DNA from 4 places in the Bacillus sp. SH7-1 genome. Region 2 is predicted to be linked to each of the others. Evidence: riboswitches for the same ligand, from Rfam matches in the RefSeq annotation. Region 2 holds a riboswitch; each other region holds the start of a gene.
The links. A riboswitch is a leader RNA that binds a small molecule or an ion and turns the genes downstream of it on or off. The one in region 2 is predicted to bind S-adenosylmethionine.

Region 1 (5,402 bases), on a different contig from region 2:
AAAAGATAAAAAGCATCTTTTTAGATGGAATAGAGAATCCGGCGATGGATAGTACAACAGGAAGCGTAGCTTTGCATAAAATACAGGTTTCTGCTTCCAGTAAGTTAATATGAAATCAAGTATTAGTATGACCCTTAGGTTCTTTGAAAAAGTTGGATATAATACAACAAACTAGTCCGGTAATTAGAATGATGTATTTTATCGTTTCACTTGTATGCTCAAATAAATTAACGTTAAGCATCACAAGTCCCCAAAACATTTGAATGGCTCCATAACTGAATAATATTTTTCCTGTACGAGAAAAATTTTTCATAGGACTCACCCTTTCCTGTATATGTAAATTTTATCATAAAAAACGAAAAGTGAATAATTATAAAATGAATTTTCTGTAATTTTTCCGAACTACATCACGGATGAAGAGAGAAGATATAGAAAGAAGCTTACGTAAAAAACGTAAGCTTCTTTTTTATGTAAGTGTGTGAACCGTTAAGCCGCATTGGGTTTTGTCGGTGAGTACGCGGAACTTTACGGTTACACGACACTTATTCATATGAGTAAAAGGGTTATTCCAACAGAAAGTTTGCAATTAAGCGATTGGACCGCCTAAGTTAATAATGTCTTCAGATACGCTGTCGAACTTTTTGAAGTTCTCTTTGAATTCATTTGCAAGCTCGATTGCTTTTGCTTTGTAAGCAGCTTTATCAGCCCAAGTTTGTTCAGGCATTAACACTTCGTCAGGTACACCTGGTACGTGAAGTGGAACTTCAAGACCGAAGATGTCATGTTTAGCTGTTTCTGTTTTCGCAAGTTCGCCGTTTAATGCAGCTTGAATCATTGCACGAGTGTAACCTAAGTTCATACGTTTTCCAACGCCGTATTCGCCACCAGTCCAGCCAGTGTTTACTAAGAATACTTTCGCATCGTGTTTCTCGATTTTTTCACCAAGCATTTCAGCATAGCGAGATGCATCAAGTGGTAAGAATGGTGAACCGAAGCAAGTTGAGAATGTTGCTTGCGGAGATGTAACACCGCGCTCTGTTCCTGCTAGTTTACTAGTGTAACCACTTAAGAAATGATACATAGCTTGTTCTTTTGATAACTTACTGATTGGAGGCAATACGCCAGATGCATCAGCAGTTAAGAAAATGATTGTATTTGGGTGTCCAGCAACACTTGGCAGTACGATATTGTCGATCGCATGCATAGGGTATGCAGCACGAGTATTTTCTGTTAAAGTAGTATCGTTATAGTCTGCGATACGCGTTTGGTTATTAATGATAACGTTTTCTAAAACAGATCCAAATTTGATTGCATCGAAAATTTGTGGTTCTTTCTCGTGAGAAAGGTTTACACATTTTGCGTAGCAACCGCCTTCAATATTGAATACACCGTTATCAGACCATCCATGCTCATCATCGCCGATTAATTTACGGTTTGGATCAGCAGACAATGTTGTTTTACCTGTTCCAGATAATCCGAAGAATAGTGCCACGTCGCCTTCTTCACCTACGTTTGCAGAGCAATGCATAGAAAGAATATCTTGTTCAGGTAGTAAGAAGTTCATAATAGAGAAGATTGATTTTTTCATTTCTCCAGCGTATTCTGTACCACCAATTAGTACGATACGTTTTTCGAATGAAACCATAATGAATGCTTCAGAGTTTGTACCGTCAACAGCTGGATCAGCTTTGAAATTCGGCGCAGAAACAATTGTGAACTCTGATTCATGAGTTGTTAATTCTTCTTCAGTTGGACGAATGAATAATTGATGTACAAATAAATTGTGCCATGCATATTCATTAATAACCTGAATTGGTAGGCGGTAATTGCGGTCAGCGCCTGCAAATCCATTGAAGACGAATAACTCTTCTTTTTCTTTTAAGTATTCTAAAACTTTAGTATATAATTTATTAAAATGTTCTTCAGAAATCGGTTGATTCACAGCTCCCCAAGCAATTTTGTCAGCAACCGATGCTTCTTTCACAATAAATTTATCTTTAGGAGAACGTCCTGTATATTTTCCTGTTGAAGCAGAAACGGCACCAGTCGAAGTCAATTTCCCTTCATTTCGCATTAATACTTTTTCCACTAATTGCGGAACACTTAGTTGAATCTGTGCATTGCTTCCGTTCAATAATTCGTGTAAACCAATTTGGACATTCACAGTACTCATATTTATATACCATCCTTTTCATTTAATGAAATATTTCTCGTAATCCCCAACAAGAGTATAACACAATTATATAAATAATGTATACTATTTATTTCTTTTTGTTTGTGTGAATACATTATTTCCTTATTAATATTTCAATTTAGGCGCATTGAGAAAAACTTTCAGGAAAATGTGAATATTAATTGACAAATGAATATCATTTCTTTAGTATAGGTTGGGACGGATACTCTCTTATCCCGAGCTGGCGGAGGGACAGGCCCGATGAAGCCCAGCAACCTCACTTGTAGTGGTAAATACAGGTGAATAGGTGCTAAAACCTGTGCGAGGCTACAGGTCTCGAACGATAAGAGCGAAGGGCAAAAAGCAGTATGCAAGTAGCAAATTAAACCTTTCCTCTATGTAAAGTAGGAAAGGTTTTTCTGTATGCTTGTGGGAGAATAAATGTATGTCGCAGTTTGTGGCAAATTAAGGATGAGTTCCGTACAATATATACAATTACTGTAGGGAGGTTTACCACATGACAAAAAAACGTCATCTGTTCACATCTGAGTCTGTAACTGAAGGACATCCAGATAAAATTTGTGACCAAATTTCTGATTCAATTTTAGATGCGATCTTATCAAAAGACGCAAATGCACGTGTAGCTTGTGAAACAACTGTAACAACTGGTTTAGTATTGGTAGCGGGGGAAATTACGACTTCTACTTACGTAGATATTCCAAAAATCGTTCGTGAAACAATTCAAGGCATTGGTTACACACGCGCAAAATACGGATTCGATGCAGAAACTTGTGCAGTTTTAACATCTATCGATGAGCAATCTGCTGACATCGCTATGGGTGTTGACCAAGCGCTAGAAGCACGCGAAGGTCAAATGACTGACGCTGAGATTGAGGCAATTGGTGCAGGAGACCAAGGTTTAATGTTTGGTTTCGCATGTAATGAGACACAAGAATTAATGCCACTTCCAATCTCGCTTGCTCACAAATTAGCTCGCCGTTTAACTGAAGTACGTAAAGATGACACATTATCATACTTACGTCCGGATGGAAAAACGCAAGTTACAGTTGAGTATGATGAAAATGGTAAACCTGTACGTGTAGATACAATTGTAATTTCTACACAGCATCATCCAGATGTTACATGGGAAGAAATCGATCGCGATTTAAAAGAGCATGTAATTAAGGCTGTAGTTCCAGCAGAATTAATGGATGGAGAAACGAAATTCTTCATCAACCCAACTGGCCGCTTCGTAATTGGTGGACCACAAGGTGATGCTGGTTTAACAGGACGTAAAATCATCGTTGATACTTACGGTGGATACGCTCGCCACGGTGGCGGTGCATTCTCTGGTAAAGATGCAACAAAAGTTGACCGTTCTGCAGCATATGCAGCTCGTTATGTTGCGAAAAACATCGTAGCAGCTGGTCTTGCTGATAAAGCAGAAGTACAACTTGCATACGCAATCGGTGTAGCACAACCAGTATCAATTTCAGTTGATACATTCGGCACTGGTAAAGTATCTGAAGACGTATTAGTAGAACTAGTTCGTAACAACTTCGATCTTCGCCCAGCTGGTATTATTAAAATGCTAGACTTACGTCGCCCAATTTACAAACAAACAGCAGCTTACGGCCACTTCGGACGTACTGATGTAGATCTAACATGGGAACGTACAGACAAAGCTGCAGCTTTAAAAGAGCAAGCTGGTCTATAATATATGAAAAAAAGCTTTGCGCAGTGAGCGCAAAGCTTTTTTTATTTTTTTTACTTATTATTTGAATACATGAATGACAATGTACTTCTCTTTCTAGCTCAATATATTTTTTCATACGTTTATATTTCTGTTTTGCATGATTTGCAAAGGGTTGGTTTCTTCTGGAACATATGTAATCAACCTTTCATTTGACGTGCTTTACCCGCGCAAAATGCACTGCTTAGTAAAAATAGCGTGGCGAATAGAATACTTACTAATGTAGCGTATGGAATTGCGCCTTTTAGAGAAAAGCCAACAGTGATGGAAGCGACGAATAAGAGGATGAATGTTGTTGTTAATTTTTTGTATAGTTCCATAATAGGTAGACCTCCGATTGATTTGGTAGTGTAATTTTAAAAACTGCATTCTACTATGTAGAAAATATAAGAAAAGTTAAAGGATAGCTAACGATGTGAAGTCTATAGGGGATAAGAAAGAATGTTTTATATTTTCCTTTTTGTGGATTAGTATACTTATATTGTATCATGATGCATCATCGGCTTCATACATAATTGTGTAAAGGTATGTATGATAAAATGAAGAAAAGTCTTTAAGAAAGGAAAGATAAAAAATGAGCGTAACCGAACATAAAAAACAAGCGCCAAAAGAAGTGCGTTGCAAGATTGTAACGATTTCCGATACACGTACAGAAGAGACAGATAAGAGCGGACAACTATTACATGAATTGTTAAAAGAAGCAGGCCATACAGTGACTTCTTATGAAATTGTAAAAGATGATAAAGAAAGTATTCAGCAAGCTGTGTTAGCTGGTTATCATAAGGAAGACGTAGATGTTGTATTAACAAATGGCGGAACTGGTATTACGAAACGCGATGTCACAATTGAAGCAGTATCAGCGTTATTAGATAAAGAAATTGTCGGATTTGGTGAGTTGTTCCGCATGATTAGTTATTTAGAAGATATCGGAAGCAGCGCAATGTTAAGTAGAGCGATTGGTGGTACAATTGGGCGCAAAGTAGTTTTCTCGATGCCAGGATCGAGCGGAGCGGTTCGCCTTGCGATGAATAAATTAATTTTACCAGAACTAGGTCATATTACATTTGAGCTGCATCGCCAATGAGTAAATGGGCTGGAATTGTGTTAGCAGGCGGTATGTCGAGTAGATTCGGTGAGCCGAAAGCGTTAGCGAGCTGGCAAGGGAGTACGTTTATTGAGCATATTTTGAAAGTGATGACAAGGACGCTCCAAGATGTTGTAGTCATTAGTCATTCTGATATAAAAGAGCGAGTAGAGCAATTCGTACAAGTTCCTGTTATAGAAGATATCCCGCACTATAAAGGGAATGGACCGCTTGCAGGGATTGTATCAGGTATGGAATACATAGAAGCAGATTGGTATGCTATTATGCCTTGCGATGCGCCAAATGTTTCGCATGAATGGTTTACCATTTTACTGGAGCAAACGGGTGATGAGTGTGATGCAGTTGTACCTATTATTAATGGAAGGAAACAA
Region 2 (5,402 bases):
TTGTAAATAAAACGCTTCGCTATACGTATGATCGCTTGCGCTATTAAACCTCGAAATTGGTAAAATTTCATTTGAATATGTATAACGTCCCTCTTGCTCAGCCGGACTATCAATTACATTCTTATTACGAATCACACCAAATAATGCCGAAGCAAATGCCTCACGAGTCGGAACTAAAAAGGCTATATGATATATACCAGTCGTACGCGGCTCTTGCAGTACCCCGTCCTCTAACTTTTCAAGAACAAGTAATGTATTCTTTCCACCTTTTCCAGATAAATATGCTTTATTCCCCTCTTGCTTAATTACTTCTAAGCCTACAACATTCTCATAAAAGGCAATTTGACGTTCTAAATCTTTCACTTTAAATTCCACATGACCAATACGTGTTTTTGAATGAATTTGTACCATAAATAACTTCCTCTCCAGCTCTCTTTTATTTTTATATAAGTTGATGGACAATAGCCACATTCAACGAACATAACTTAATTTTGTTTTTTCGTAGCATCAACTTTCAGCCATTTTTTTGATATTTCGCTTAATGTCCCATCTTGTTCTAATTCTTTTAACGCTTTATTTATATCTTCTAACTTTTCACTATTTTTTGCAAATGGAAATGCAATCTCTCCCCATTTAAGTGGACCAAATCCTACTTTCACATTATCTAAGTCCGCTTTTTTAATTGTTGTTTCTACTTGCACTTTATCATTATAGTAAGCATCTACACGGCCAAGTCCTACTTCATTCAATTCCGCTGTTGGATCCTCTGAGAACGTTTTAATTGTAAAAGCATTATTTTTATTTAAAGCTTTTAATTCTTGTTCCCCAGCTGTACCAAGCCCCACACCTACAGTCTTTCCTTTTAGATCTTCTAACGATTTAATTGTATTATTATCTTTCTTCACCGCGAAAACAGATCCTGAATATACATATGGAACTGAAAAGTCATATTTCTTTTTTCTTTCCGGAGAGACCGATAATTCATTTGCAATCGTATCAATACGACCTGAGTCTAATAAACCGAATAATCCTTCAAAATCAGAAACGTTCCATTCAACTTTATACCCAGCTTTTTTAGCAGCCGCTTCAATAATTTCAGCATCAAAACCTCTTACTTTCTCACCCTCTTTAAAAATAAATGGACTACGACCTGCAGACGTCCCGACTTTCACTACTTTTTCATCTGTTTTTTTGCTCGCTGTATCTGAACCACAAGCAGATAAAAGCCCAACCGATACTGTTAATGCCAATGTTAGTAATAATGATGAGTTCCTCATAATTTTTCCTCCTAAATAACGAAATGATTGCCTTCTTCTGAAGCATTCAATTGTCGTAAAAACTTTTTCGTACGCTCATTTTGTGGATTGCGAAAAATTTCTTCTGCCGTTCCCTGCTCTACAATAATGCCATCAGCCATAAATATAATACGGTCCGCTACTTCTTTTGCGAAATTCATTTCATGTGTGACAATAACCATTGTTATATGCTGCCTTGCCAAATCCTTAATGACTTGCAATACCTCGTTCACTAATTCTGGATCAAGTGCAGAAGTCGGTTCATCAAACAATAATACAGCGGGATTTAAAGCCATTGCCCTAGCAATACCTATTCTTTGTTGTTGCCCACCTGATAACATCGTTGGGTAGAAATTTTCTTTTTCAGCTAAACCTACTTGTTTTAATATTTCTCTTGCTATTCTTTTTGCTTCTTCTTCACTTTTTTTCTGTACAACTGTTAATGGCGTTGTAATATTTTGCAATGCTGTTTTATTTTTAAATAAATTATAGTTTTGAAAAACCATTGCTGTTTTTTGGCGTAATTTTATTATTTCCTTTTTATAAAGCTTCTTCGCATGAATCTCTAAATCTTCAATTCTAATACTTCCATCCTCTGGTTGTTCTAATAAATTTAAACATCTTAATAGTGTCGATTTACCTGAACCAGAAGGTCCAATAATGACTACCACTTCTCCTTTATTTACAGTAAGTGAGATTCCTTTTAGTACTTCATTTCTTTCGTAAGATTTATACAAATTACTTATCTCAATCACACATATCACCTCATCCCTGTTACAAATACGGTGCATCGAGTTTCTTTTCTAACTTTTTCTGTCCCCAGCTAATTACAATTGTAATAATCCAATATACAATCGCTACCGCTAAGTAACTTTCCATATAACGATACGATTGTGCCGCTAACATTTTCGCCTGCGCTAAAATTTCAGCCACCCCAACTGCAAAAGATAAAGAAGATTCTTTTAACAATCCGACAAAATTATTTCCAAGTGACGGTACTGCAACACGAATAGCTTGTGGAAAGATAATCTGTCGCATCGCTTGCGCTTTTGTCATTCCAACTGATAAACAAGCATCCATTTGTCCTGATTCCACAGCATTTAATGAGCCTCTAATAATCTCTGACAAATAAGCAGCATTATTTAAACTGAGACCAATTAAAGTTGCTTGCATCGCTGTAAGTACTGTAAAGGTTGGAAATATTTGCGGCAATCCGAAATACAACACAAACAATTGAACTAATAAAGGTGTTCCTCTAAAGAAAGATATATATACTCTTGCAATAGAATATAAAAATTTTGTTTTGTTTTTCGTTATGATTGCCAAGCAAATCCCTATAACAAAAGAAATAATCATTGAAACTACAGTAATTCCTAAAGTTATGTATACATACTTAAATAATTGCGGAAAACTTTCTAAAAAATACGTTACATCAAACTTCACTCTATCCCCCCTCTCTAAATAAAAAACTCTTCTTACACATATAAGAAGAGTTGAATGTTAATCCATTTCCCCTCATCTTCCAAACGCTTCATACGTTTGCTGGAATTAGCACAGTACTTGTGTAGCCTGTTGCTGAGATTTCATCGGGCCAGTCCCTCCATCTCTCTTGATAAGAAAACCAATAAATTTTTCCATTTATTTCGTTGTTATTATGAAGAATACAGTTAATTATATATAATGTCAATAGGAAAACTAAGAATTAAATTCAATACTTTTCCAAATATCTTGGTCCTTACATTCACCGAGTCTTGAAGCGTATCATTAATACTCAATAAACTGCACAGAAAAAGCCATGCTTTCTATTGTTAATAGAAAGCATGGCTTTTTTATAGATTATTATTCTTATCGCATTTTATGTACTTCAGCAACTAACTTTCCGCCCTGGATGCCCATATAAAGTTTCACAGGTGCATCATTTGTGTTTTCAAACACTAAATCTAAGTATGGATACGCAATTGTAGCATCTCTTCCTTGTGGAACATAGCCTACTGTTTTAGAATGTGTCGTTCTCTCTACCATTTTTAAACCAGCTTGATCTGCTGCATTGTATAAAGTTGATGATGTTTGACAAACACCACCACCGTATCCATCTACTAATTTACCATCTACAATTTCTTTTCCTAATTGATATCCTTTATCTGGCGTTGTATCACCAATTAATGCATTGAAAGAGAAACGGTCTCCTTTTGCTAATACAACTCCATTTATGCTCGCTGCTGACAAACGAATATTCTCAATACGGCCACCTGTTGAGCCACCTAAATTCGTTTCATATCTACCAATTACCGTACCACTTCCTTGCGCATCACTTATTGTTGCAGTAGGCTTTTTCTCAACAATAGGTAATTGATATGAAGAATCCCACATACCAACGTTTAATAATTTATCTACTAACTCTTTTTCCATCAATTCATAAGCAGGTTTTCCTTCTTGCCAACTCCCATCAGATGCTAAACGTGAAGGAACCATCTTTTTGTCAACGCTTTTCCCAACCTCGCTAGCAACCTTTGTTACCGATTTTTTAAATTTTACTTCGTCTTCAAAATAACCTAGACTCGATAAATCTAGCTTTTTCACTTCCGTACCTGTACGACCATCTACTAAACTAATAGAATCCTGTACTTCTGCTTTAGCCTCTACCGTGTGGCCACCAATATCACTTACTAATGCAACATCACTTACTTTTGTACCACAGCCACTCACTACAGCTACACATAACACCCCAACTAATATACCCTTTACTTTACGGAACAATATACTCTCCCCTTTTTCCCAATATTACTTTTATGTATTATTTCATTTTTATGTATGTTTTGTTACAATCATTTTACAATATATTTATAAATTGTTACAAGTTATTTTTTACTCTATATAAATTACCCTTTTCTTTTCCGAATGTCTATACATATTTGCATAAAAGTTTGAGTTTGATAGAATTGTAACCTTTATGTAACCCCATTCTTTTATCCAGTATATACCATAAAACAAAAGAAATACAAATGTAAAAACTCCATATTCTTATTTATAAAGAAACTTCTCTTGAACATAAATAGGTATTTGCCGTGCCATCGCTCCGCTTTTGCACATACATTATGGTGAATTTAACCTATTTTAAAGAAATGGAGGATGTTTTTATGTACCCCTACAATCCATACGATCCATATAACCAAAATGGTTATCAGCCTCAATATGATTTACAAGCACAATACCAACAATATATAGATCCAGCAGAACAAGTTAATCTATATGATCAAAATCGACAATTCCAACTTCCAATCTCTTTTCCTGGTACTGGAAACCGTCAACTAGAAAGACGAGTAAATGAGCTTGAGCAAAGAGTACGTCAATTAGAAAACACGGTTGAGCGTCATACACGTAGATTAAACCGCTTAAACCAACGTTTACGTACAATAGAAAACAGGCTAAACATTCCATTTTCAGCATTAGAAGACGGATTTTAATTTCGAAAATAAAAAATATATGAAGGAAGGGGCTCCCCCTTCCTTATATAAATTGACGAAAGTTTTTTCCATCTCTATACTGGTAAGAGTTAACGAAATGAAACAAGGTGATAAATATGGATTTTGAAATAAATTATCTTTCCTTTTATGTTGTACAAGTAGAAGGAAAAGGTGAAGCTGTTGATAAACGCTACAAACATTTTCAAACATTAGACGCTGAAGAGTATGAAGATAGCTCCTTAAAAGAATTTTTGAATGGAGAATTATTAAAAATTTCAAAGCGAAAAGTAGAACGTCATGCGAAAACAGAACAAGCTCCGACAAAAATCGGTCGCTTCATTGTAGAAGAAGGGCACGAACTTGATTCAAACCCTCATTACAACCTATTTAATCGCATTCGCTTTGCAGATACGAAGGAAAACTTCAAAGATATGAGCGAACCTCTCGTTTATACATATCTTGACACAAGTGCTGTACGCGGTGGTGTATTTTTAATTGCGCAAGCAAAACTACGCAAATACTTTGATGATCCATTCGTTTTCGTTATGAAATGTGACTTCGAGCCGAAAGTCGCTTCCATTTCCGATGAATCTACACTGATTCGTAACGTTGAAATGGCCATCACAACAAAAAATATGAAATC
Region 3 (5,402 bases), on a different contig from region 2:
CCCTCCTCCCTCCATTTTCATCCTTCTCACGATAAGCCTTTTCTTTTTACAAAATTCTCTTAAAAATGGTATCGTTTTTTATAACATATCTCCACTAGAAAGGAATAGAGGATATGCTAACTAAACATCGAATTCTATTTATTGGTGCTGGTCGTATGGCAGAAGCTATATTTTCCGGATTACTTAAAACAAGCAAAGAATACATCGAAGAAATTATCGTTTCTAACCGAAGAAACGTAGAAAAACTGGAACAATTACAAGCGCGATATAATGTGTCTACTACAACAGATTGGAAGCAGCATGTTACATCTGTTAATACGATTGTTTTAGCAATGCCGCCTTCTGCACATGAAGGTTTATTAGCGGAATTATCTCCGTTACTATCGAATCAACTTGTCGTAACGGTAGCTGCTGGCATTGGACCATCTTATTTAGAAGAAAGACTTCCCGTGGGAACGCCTGTTGCTTGGATTATACCAAATACAGCTGCTGAAATTGGAAAGTCTATCTCCTTATATACAATGGGACAATCAGTAAATGAGATGCATCAAGAAACCCTGCAACTGCTTTTAAAAGGCATTGGTACTTCGCAACTTTGCACTGAAGAGGAAGTTCATCAGCTTACTGCAGTTACTGGAAGTGCACCAGCTTTCCTTTATTACTTTGCTGAAAGCTTAATTGAAGCAACAAAAAGTTATGGAGTCGATGAAGCAACCGCAAAACACCTTGTCATTCAAATGATTTCTGGCTCTGCTTCTATGCTTGAACAAATGCAAGATCCAGGTAACCTCCGCGAACAAGTAACAACACCCGGTGGTTCCACAGCTGAAGGTCTCAAAGCTTTATATGAATATAATTTTTCGGAGGCAATTCAAAAAGCAGTAGAAGCAACAAACAAAAAAGCTAGGGGGAAATAATATGAATTTAACAAGTTTAAAAGACTATACAACATTACATAACGGTGTAAAAATGCCTTGGTTCGGTTTAGGTGTTTTTAAAGTAGAAGATGGTTCAGAAGTAATTGAATCTGTAAAAGCAGCAATTAAAAATGGCTATCGCAGCATCGATACTGCAGCAATTTATCAAAACGAAGATGGTGTTGGACAAGCAATCCGTGAATCAGGTGTTGCACGTGAAGAATTATTTATCACATCAAAAGTATGGAATAGCGATCAAGGATATGAAACAACACTTCAAGCATTTGAAACTACATTAGAAAAATTAGGTCTAGAATATTTAGATTTATATTTAGTACATTGGCCTGTAAAAGGGAAATATACCGAATCATGGAAAGCATTAGAAAAGCTTTATAAAGATGGCCGTGTTCGCGCTATCGGTGTGAGTAATTTCCACATTCACCACTTACAAGACGTATTTGAAATTGCTGAAATTAAGCCAATGGTCAACCAAGTGGAATACCACCCACGTTTAGCACAAGAAGAGTTACATGCATTCTGTAAAGAACATAATATCCAGCTTGAAGCTTGGTCACCATTAATGCAAGGACAACTACTAGATAATCCAGCGTTACAAGAAATTGCGACAAAATATAATAAATCAACTGCGCAAATTATTTTACGCTGGGATTTACAAAACGAAGTTGTAACAATTCCTAAATCAATTAAAGAACATCGCATTATTGAAAATGCAAACATCTTTGACTTTGAATTAAGTGCTGATGATATGAAAGCAATTCAAGCTCTAAATGAAGATCGTCGCGTTGGTCCAGATCCAGATAATTTTAACTTCTAGTAGAAAAACCACTGCCATATGCAGTGGTTTTTCCGTTTAAGAAAACTGAAAATTTAAACTATATTCCATTTGGTTGACACTTTATTATTCAAGGTGTAAGATTTTGAATTATCAAAGAAACACAAAAATTAATAAAATTTATTCGTTTACTCATTGTATCAAGAGAGGTGGAGGGACTGGCCCTTTGAAACCTCGGCAACAGGTTCATTTTGAATACTGTGCCACTTCCTGCAAGCTTTATGCTTGAAAGATAGAATGAGGGACTTCGTTTATATACGGGTGCATAACTTGTACGTAAAAATCCCTCTTTCTCAATATGAAAAGAGGGATTTTTTATTTTTCATTTCCCTCATCATCATCCAAACTTAATTATTTAGGAGGAAAATCAAATGAAAAAGAAGTTTGTACCCGGTATTGCATCAGTTGTAGGAGTAAGTATTTTATTAACTGGTTGCGGTAGTTATAAAAACGAAGCAAGCGGAGCAAATGCAAAAGACGAGGCACCTAGTAAACAGGTTTTAAACTTATCTTCACCTACTGAAATACGAACAATGGATACGGCTCGTGCTACAGATACTGATTCTGGTCAAGTAATGAGAAACGTATTTGAAGGTTTGTATAATCTTGGTGAAGGTAACAAACCTGTTCCTGGTGTTGCAAAATCTCATGAAGTAAGTGGCGATAAAACGAAATACACATTCCATTTGCGAGATTCAAAATGGTCAAACGGCACTCCTGTTACAGCGAAAGATTTTGTGTTCGCTTGGCAACGTGCCGTAGATCCAGCAACAGCATCTGAATATGCATTTTTATTCTTTGATATTAAAAACGCAACAAAAATTAACAACAAAGAACTTCCAGCCGACCAACTTGGTGTAAAAGCAGTTGATGACCATACGTTTGAGGTAGAATTAGAGCGTCCTGTTCCTTATTTTATTAGCTTAACAGCATTCCCAACATTTCTACCAATTAATGAGGAATTCTTTAAAGCACAAGGTGATAAGTACGCTTTAGAAGATAATACAATCTTGTACAATGGAGCTTTTACACTAAGCGATTGGAAGCACGAACAAAGCTTTAAATTTAAGAAGAACCCTACCTATTGGGATAAAGATACTGTCAAACTAGAAGAAATCAATTTTAACGTCGTAAAAGAAAAATCAACAGAAGTAAATTTATTCGAGTCAAAACAATTAGATCGTATAAAACTAACATCTGACTTTGTTGATAAATATAAAAAAGATGCTAACTTTAAAGAACGTCCAAACGTAGGCGTACAATTTTTACGTATGAATCAACAAAACAAAGTACTTCAAAACGTTTCTGCACGCCAAGCAATCGATCAAACAATTGATAGAAAATCCTTTGTAAATACGTTATTAAATGATGGCTCTACACCAACATTTGGTCTCGTTCCAAAAAACTTTGCAAAAGGACCTGAAGGAAAAGACTTCCGTACTGCAAACGGCGATTTAACAAAAGTTGATACAAAATCTGCACAAGAGTTATGGAAAAAAGCTAAACAAGAGCTTGGTTCTGAAAAGATAACATTAGAATTATTAACGAGTGATGCTGACCTTGATAAGAAAACTGGTGAATTCTTAAAAGGACAACTAGAAAAGAATCTAGATGGATTAACAGTAAATATAAAACCGCAACCGCGTAAGCAACAAGTTTCGCTTTTATTAAAAGGTGACTACGAAATCGGAATTGATGGCTGGAGCCCTGACTTTGCTGATCCAATTACATTCCTTGAGCTATTTACAACGAATAACCCTTATAACTTAGATCATTACTCTAATAAGGAATTCGATGAAACAATAGCAAAAGTGAAAACAACTTTAGCTGGTGATGAAAAAGCTCGCTGGGAAGCATTACTAGCATCTGAAAAAATATTATTTAAAGACTCTGTTATCGCTCCTCTTTATCAAAAAGGAGAATCTTATTTAGAACGTTCTTATGTGAAAGGAATTGTGCAAGTAGACTTTGCAGGTCAATTAAACTTCAAATGGGCAAAAATTGAAAAATAAATTGTAACTTTGACCAACGTTATTCCACCATACTAATTATTTTTTCACAAAATGCATTAAAAGTAGGTTCCTTAATACACGGGAATCTACTTTTTTAATATATTATTTCGAGAAATTAACATTCCGTTTTTATTATTGACATATAGTTCTTTCCAGTGTTAATATTCTAAATAATCAAAGAAACGAAATATTTCACCATCAAAATATAATGTCTCCTATGTTGAAACATATAACGACAGATTATAGTTCGACATGTATATACATATAGAACACCTGATTACCTATAAACAAATATTCATAATAGGTTTTATCTTCTTCTATAGCTACTTCACGACATGGACATTATGACGTTACGAACAACACATTTAGGGAGGAAAGAACAATGAAGAAAAAAGTCGTACCTGTTGTTGCATCTGTTTTAGGAGCAAGTCTACTACTAACTGCTTGCGGGGGAAATAAAGATAATGCAAGCGGAGCGAAAGCAAATGATAAAGCACCTGATAAACAGGCAATTAACTTATCATTCGCTTCAGAAATTCCGACAATGGATGTTGCAAAAGCAACGGATGGGGAATCCATGAACGTAATGCGAAATGTTTTTGAAGGTTTATATGCAATGGGAGAAGATAATACACCTATTCCTGGTGTTGCCGAGTCAGTTGACGTTAGTCCCGATAAAACAAAATACACATTCCACCTACGTGATTCAAAATGGTCAAACGGTACTCCTGTTACAGCAAAAGACTTCGTCTTCGCTTGGCAACGTGCCATAAATCCTGATACAGCAGCTGAATATGCATTCTTATTCTTCGATATAAAGAATGCTAAACAAATAAACCAAAAACAATTGCCAATTGATCAACTAGGGGTCAAAGCCGTTGATGACAAAACATTAGAAGTACAACTAGACCGTCCTATTCCCTACTTCTTAAGCTTAACGACATTCTCAACATTCTTGCCAATTAATGAAGAGTACTTAAAGTCTCAAGGCGATAAATACGGTTTAGAAACAAATCATTTAATTTACAACGGTGCTTTCACATTAGATAACTGGAAACATGAACAAAGCTTCCAATTGAAGAAGAACCCTAACTATTGGGATGCTAAAACTGTAAAATTAGAAGAAATCAACTTCAATGTCGTTAAAGATAAGTCTACAGAAGTTAACTTATATGATTCAGGACAAATTGATCGCGTTGCTTTAACTGCGGAGTTTGTTGATAAATATAAGAGCGATCCAAACTTCAAAGAACGCGCTGAAGTTGGCATTCAATTTTTACGACTCAATCAAAAAAATGAAACATTAAAAAATCAACATGCACGCCTTGCTATTAACGGAGCAATGAATAAAAAAGCTTACGTAGAAACAATCTTAAATAACGGCGCTGTTCCAGCTGAAGGAATGGTTCCTGCGAAATTTGCAAAGAGCCCAGAAGGCAATGACTTCCGTGAAGAAAATGGAAATCTAGTCAAAGATGATGTGAAAACAGCAAAAGAAAACTGGAAAAAAGCGAAGCAAGAACTTGGTACTGACAAAGTAACAATTGAACTATTAACTAGTGATAACGCTTTAGCTAAAAAGACTGGTGAATATTTAAAAGGTGAACTAGAAAAGAACTT
Region 4 (5,402 bases), on a different contig from region 2:
GTAAATTTTGTAAATCGAATAAATGCTCTTCGCTATAACATACTCCATTTTGTAAATCGATAACGATTAAAACATCTGCATAAGTATCCATTATTTTTGCCCCTTTTATTTCTTAATATATCAATTAATTTATTACTTGGAAATGGATGGTGCCCTATTGTTTTTTTATGAACTATACGAAAAGTAAAAAGTATACTCGAAAACATAAAAAGAAGATATGAAAATTTAATTTCATATCTTCTTTTCTTTCTATGCATTTACAGGCTCTTCCACATAAGAAAGGGCATTTTCAAAATCGGATATTAAATCATCAACATTTTCAAGGCCGACAGATAAACGAAGTAATGAATTAGAAATCCCTCTTTCATCACGAGCTTCTTGCGACAGTGCTGCATGTGACATTTTAGCTGGGTAGGAAAGGATCGATTCGACAGCACCTAAACTAACTGCAAAAACAGGTAACTTTACTTTTGATAGAAATTGGCGGAGTGCGTCTTCTGATTGTAAAGTGAAAGATAGGACAGCTCCGGCTGATGTAGCTTGAGATTGTTGAATATCAAATCCGAGATGTGTTTGTAAGCCAGGATAATAGACGTTTTGAACTTTAGCATGCTCTTGTAAATAATGTGCAATTTTATTGGCATTTGTAGCTGAATGCTCAAGACGTACATGCAATGTTTTTAGACCGCGAAGCACGAGAGAACAATCTTGAGGTCCTAAAATGGCGCCGAATGCATTTTGTAAAAATCCAATTTTTTGAGCAAGTTCGGAATCTTTTACGACCGCTAATCCGGCAGTAACATCACTATGACCAGCAATGAACTTTGTAGCACTATGAAGAACGATATCTGCTCCAAGTTCAAGTGGTTTTTGGAATAGTGGTGTCAAAAATGTATTATCAACAAAGGTAAGAGCGCCAATAGATTTTGCAAGCTTAGAAACAGCGCGAATATCCGTTACCTTTAAAAGTGGGTTAGAAGGTGTTTCTACATAAAAGAGTTTTGTATTTTGTTTAATGTTTTGCTGTATTTCTTCTAAATTGGTCATATCAACAAACGTATGTGAAACACCGTAACGGGAGAGAACCTCAGTTATCATTCGGTAAGTGCCTCCGTATACGTCTTCTGAAATGAGTACGTGATCACCTTGTGAAAGAAGGAGGAATGCAGTAGAAATTGCTGCAATGCCTGATGCAAATGCGAATCCCTTTGTTCCACCCTCTAATAAAGTAATGATATCTTCAAGAGCTTCACGAGTTGGATTTCCTGACCTGCTATAGTCATATTTCCCGAACGTATCTACATCAAACTGATGGAATGTTGATGTGTTATAGATGGGAACGTTAACAGCTCCTGTTTGTGAGTCATGTTTATATTGGTTGTGTAGTAAAAGTGTATCTATAGAATAACTCATATTCTTACACCTTCTTTTACAAGTTTAATGGCTTGCTGTAAGTCTTGAATTAAATCGTTACTATTTTCGATGCCAACGGAAAATCGAAGAAGACGATTACATACACCGTTTGCTGTTCTGATTTCTTCAGGAATATCAGCGTGTGTTTGTGTTGCTGGATAAGTCATTAAACTTTCAACACCACCGAGACTTTCAGCAAATGTGATTAAGGATAAAGATTGTAAGAATGGATTAATCCATGTTTCATCTTTAAGACGAAATGAGATCATGCCGCCTCTTCCTGGATAAAATACATCTGTTACCCCGTCCTCATCATTTAAATAAGCAACAACTGCTTTTGCATTTTCTTCATGTTGTCTCATGCGAAGAGCTAACGTTTTCATACCACGAATTAATAGCCATGAGTCAAATGGGCTTAAGACCGCACCAGAGGCATTATGATAATGAGCGATTTCCTCACAAAGTTCCTTTCCTTTTGCAACGACTAGTCCGCTTAGGACATCGTTATGTCCTCCTAAATATTTCGTTGCACTATGAATTACAATGTCGGCACCTTCTGTTAATGGCTGCTGTATATAAGGCGTGTAGAATGTGTTATCTACAATAAGAAGTAGTCCGTGTCTTTTCGCTACAGTTGCGACAGCGGCAATATCAGTAACTTGCATTAATGGATTTGTCGGAGTTTCTATGAAAATAGCTTTCGTTTCAGTTGTGATAGCTTGCTCAATTTGTTTAATAGATTGTGTATTTACGTATCTACATCGAACGTTCCACTTTTTTTCGTGCTCAGAAAATAATCGATAAGTGCCCCCGTATAAATCTTCAGATACAATAAGTTCGTCTCCGGAGCGGAATAGGGAGAGGACGAGGAGAACAGCTGCCATCCCTGAACTACAGGCATAACCTTGTTCACCGTATTCTAAATCTGCAATTGCCTGTTCTAAAAGGCCGCGAGTTGGATTGCCAGTTCGTGAATAGTCAAAGCCAGTAGATTTGCCAATTCCTTCATGACGATAAGCGGTTGAGAAATAAACAGGTGGGTTAACCGTTCCTGTTGTAGTTTCGCTACGATTTCCGATTTGTGCTAGTTTTGTTTCGATAGTTGACATGTGAAAATTCCTCCTTTTTAAATTAACAATTAAGTGAATGTAAAATAAAAAAAGCCTTCTAAGAAGAAGGCTTTCGGTTTGAATAGAGTCTTCTTCTCATCTGTCAAATCTTTCACAATTTGCTGGAATTAGCACCTTATTAACAAATGTTAATGGTTGCTGAGGCGTCATAGGGCCAGTCCCTCTACCTCTCTAGATAAGAATGTTCGTATGAAATTTTATTATGTTTTTAACTTTACAACAAAAGATAATTGAATTGCAACTTTATTTTAAATAATTTTTATTTTTCCGCAACTGTCATTGACTTTTGCATTTATGCGTGCTAAATTTATTAAAAAATTAACAAACATTGTTAAAAGGGGAACGTATTTCCTTTTAGCTACATAAATAAAATAATAAAGACAACTCTTATTGAGAGCGGTGGAGGGAAAGGCCCTGTGAAACCCGGCAACCTTCAAACGAAATGTTTGAAACGGTGCTAATACCTGCAAAACGAATGTTTTGCATAATAAGAGGAGGAACAATTATGTCCCCCTCTTCAAAGTGAAGAGGGGGTTTTTATATTGATAGAAATGAGGGAGATTTGTGAAAGTACTAGATTTATTATCAAAAGGAATTGTAATAGGTGATGGTGCGGTTGGGACGTTATTACATTCACATGGTTTGCAAAGTAGTTTTGAAGAATTGAATATATCTGATCCAGATTTAATTATATCGATTCATAAGCAATATGTAGCTGCTGGGGCAGATGTGATTCAAACAAATACGTACGGAGCAAATGAAGCGAAATTACGTATGTATGGTTTAGAAAATCAAGTTACTGAAATTAATAGAGCGGCAGTAAAATTGGCGAAAGCATCTGTGACAGATAGAAATGCAATTTTAGGAACAATTGGCGGTATGAAACATATTGGAGCCGTTACAACTACTGATATGGAAAGAGAATTTATGCTACTTGAGCAGGCAAGTGCATTACTAGAAGAACAGGTTGATGGACTGCTATTAGAGACTTTTTATGATGAGTTTGAATTACTTCATGCTGTTCAGGTGTTACGAAAACAAACGAACATTCCAATTGTAGCCCAATTAGCGTTACATGAGGCAGGTACGACTCAAAATGGAAATGATGTAAATGAAATATTAAAACGGCTTTTAGATTACGGTGCAAATGTCGTTGGATTGAACTGCCAACTAGGGCCACTTCATATGACGGAAGCTTTTAAAATGATATCGATTCCGCAAAATGGTTACTTGTCAGCATATCCGAATGCAGGTCTCCCAAATTATGTGGAGGGACGTTACGTATATGAGGGGAGTCCAGCTTATTTCGAAGCGATGACACCGAAATTTATTGAGCAAGGCATTCGGTTATTGGGTGGTTGTTGTGGCACGACTCCAGAACATATTGAAAGTATGAAACGTGCCATTCTAAATGTTACGCCTGTAATAGAAAAAGATACGATTCAAAGACCAAAAGTAGTTCATACACACGAGAAACGTTCGAAAGCTCATGTCACTTTAGCAGAGAAAGCAAAAAAACAAACGACAGTAGTAGTAGAATTAGATCCCCCGAAAACGTTAGATACGCAGCGTTTTTTTGAAGGAGCAAGAGCATTGAAAAGAGCTGGAGCAGACGCTATTACTCTAGCAGATAATTCATTAGCATCGCCTCGCGTTTCGAATATGGCAATGGGAGCGTTATTAACGAAGCATGATATTCCAGTATTGACGCATTTAACGTGTAGAGACCATAACGTCATCGGGCTACAATCTCATTTACTAGGCTTATCAGCATTAGGTATGGAGGAAGTGTTAGCTTTAACAGGTGATCCAGCACGCGTCGGTGATTTTCCAGGTGCGACTTCTGTATATGATTTGTCCTCTATCGAGCTCATTAAAATGATTAAAGAAATGAATGATGGGCGCTCTATTTTAGGGAAATCAATAGGTCCAGCAACAAGGTTTTCAGTGGGAGGGGCGTTTAATCCGCATGTAAGACATTTAAAAGCAGCGGTTAAGCGAATGGAACGGAAAATAGATGCTGGAGCGGAATACTTCTTAACTCAGCCGATTTATGATATCGCGTTAATTGAAGAAGTATATGAAGCAACAAAGCATTTGGAACAACCTATTTTTATTGGGATTATGCCATTAATAAGCAAACGGAATGCAGATTTTCTTCATTTTGAGGTGCCGGGTATTACACTTCCTGAAGAAATAAGAGAGAGAATGGATGGACATGAAACGAAAGAGGCAGCAATTGAGGAAGGGATTCGCATTTCACAAGAATTGATCGATGCGGCGATGAAATATTTTAACGGCATTTATCTTATTACACCATTTCTCAAATATGAAATTACAGAACACCTTGTTAAATATGTGAGAGAAAAGCAAGAAGTGAAAGAAGGTATTAATTGATGAAATGTATAGAAGAGAAATTACAAAATAACATTTTAATATTAGATGGTGCAATGGGAACAATGATCCAGCAAGAGGACTTAACAGCGGAAGATTTCGGAGGTGAAGAGTACGAAGGCTGTAATGAATATTTAGTAGAAACAAGACCAGATGTTATTTTAAAGATTCATAAAGCTTATATTGAAGCCGGAGCGGATATTATTGAAACAAATACATTTGGGGCGACAAATATTGTATTAAGTGATTATGCGTTGTCTCATTTAGACGAGGAGCTAAATGAGAAGGCAGCGAGTTTAGCAAAGCAAGCTGTTATAGAAAGTGGGAAGGAAGTATATGTTGCGGGAGCAATGGGACCGACAACGAAAGCGATTAGTGTTACTGGTGGTGTGACGTTTGAAGAACTAATTGAAGCTTATACACGGCAGGCAAGAGGATTGCTGAAGGGAGAAGTTGATGTATTAC

Region 1: another riboswitch for S-adenosylmethionine. It lies ahead of metK (methionine adenosyltransferase); the one in region 2 lies ahead of DN390_RS26335 (amino acid ABC transporter permease).
Region 3: another riboswitch for S-adenosylmethionine. It lies ahead of DN390_RS18550 (peptide ABC transporter substrate-binding protein); the one in region 2 lies ahead of DN390_RS26335 (amino acid ABC transporter permease).
Region 4: another riboswitch for S-adenosylmethionine. It lies ahead of DN390_RS05515 (bifunctional homocysteine S-methyltransferase/methylenetetrahydrofolate reductase); the one in region 2 lies ahead of DN390_RS26335 (amino acid ABC transporter permease).

What each region holds. Positions count from the first base shown of each region.
Region 1 is NZ_QNUD01000030.1:111,913-117,314, forward strand. Features, by position in the region: gene DN390_RS22435 (ATP synthase subunit I) at 1-1, shown strand, start outside; gene DN390_RS22440 (hypothetical protein) at 116-313, opposite strand; gene pckA (phosphoenolpyruvate carboxykinase (ATP)) at 587-2,173, opposite strand; SAM riboswitch class I at 2,402-2,523, shown strand; gene metK (methionine adenosyltransferase) at 2,691-3,890, shown strand; gene DN390_RS22455 (hypothetical protein) at 4,067-4,246, opposite strand; gene DN390_RS22460 (MogA/MoaB family molybdenum cofactor biosynthesis protein) at 4,501-5,010, shown strand; gene DN390_RS22465 (molybdenum cofactor guanylyltransferase) at 5,007-5,402, shown strand, end outside.
Region 2 is NZ_QNUD01000042.1:25,605-31,006, forward strand. Features, by position in the region: gene DN390_RS26320 (VOC family protein) at 1-411, opposite strand, end outside; gene DN390_RS26325 (amino acid ABC transporter substrate-binding protein) at 486-1,277, opposite strand; gene DN390_RS26330 (amino acid ABC transporter ATP-binding protein) at 1,289-2,050, opposite strand; gene DN390_RS26335 (amino acid ABC transporter permease) at 2,070-2,738, opposite strand; SAM riboswitch class I at 2,808-2,914, opposite strand; gene DN390_RS26340 (VanW family protein) at 3,141-4,052, opposite strand; gene DN390_RS26345 (hypothetical protein) at 4,391-4,759, shown strand; gene DN390_RS26350 (DUF3900 domain-containing protein) at 4,876-5,402, shown strand, end outside.
Region 3 is NZ_QNUD01000021.1:56,674-62,075, forward strand. Features, by position in the region: gene proC (pyrroline-5-carboxylate reductase) at 114-917, shown strand; gene DN390_RS18545 (aldo/keto reductase) at 919-1,752, shown strand; SAM riboswitch class I at 1,905-2,009, shown strand; gene DN390_RS18550 (peptide ABC transporter substrate-binding protein) at 2,142-3,782, shown strand; gene DN390_RS18555 (peptide ABC transporter substrate-binding protein) at 4,165-5,402, shown strand, end outside.
Region 4 is NZ_QNUD01000005.1:416,602-422,003, forward strand. Features, by position in the region: gene DN390_RS05500 (cysteine hydrolase family protein) at 1-91, opposite strand, end outside; gene metC (cystathionine beta-lyase) at 250-1,413, opposite strand; gene metI (cystathionine gamma-synthase/O-acetylhomoserine thiolyase) at 1,410-2,522, opposite strand; SAM riboswitch class I at 2,616-2,725, opposite strand; SAM riboswitch class I at 2,928-3,037, shown strand; gene DN390_RS05515 (bifunctional homocysteine S-methyltransferase/methylenetetrahydrofolate reductase) at 3,108-4,940, shown strand; gene metH (methionine synthase) at 4,940-5,402, shown strand, end outside.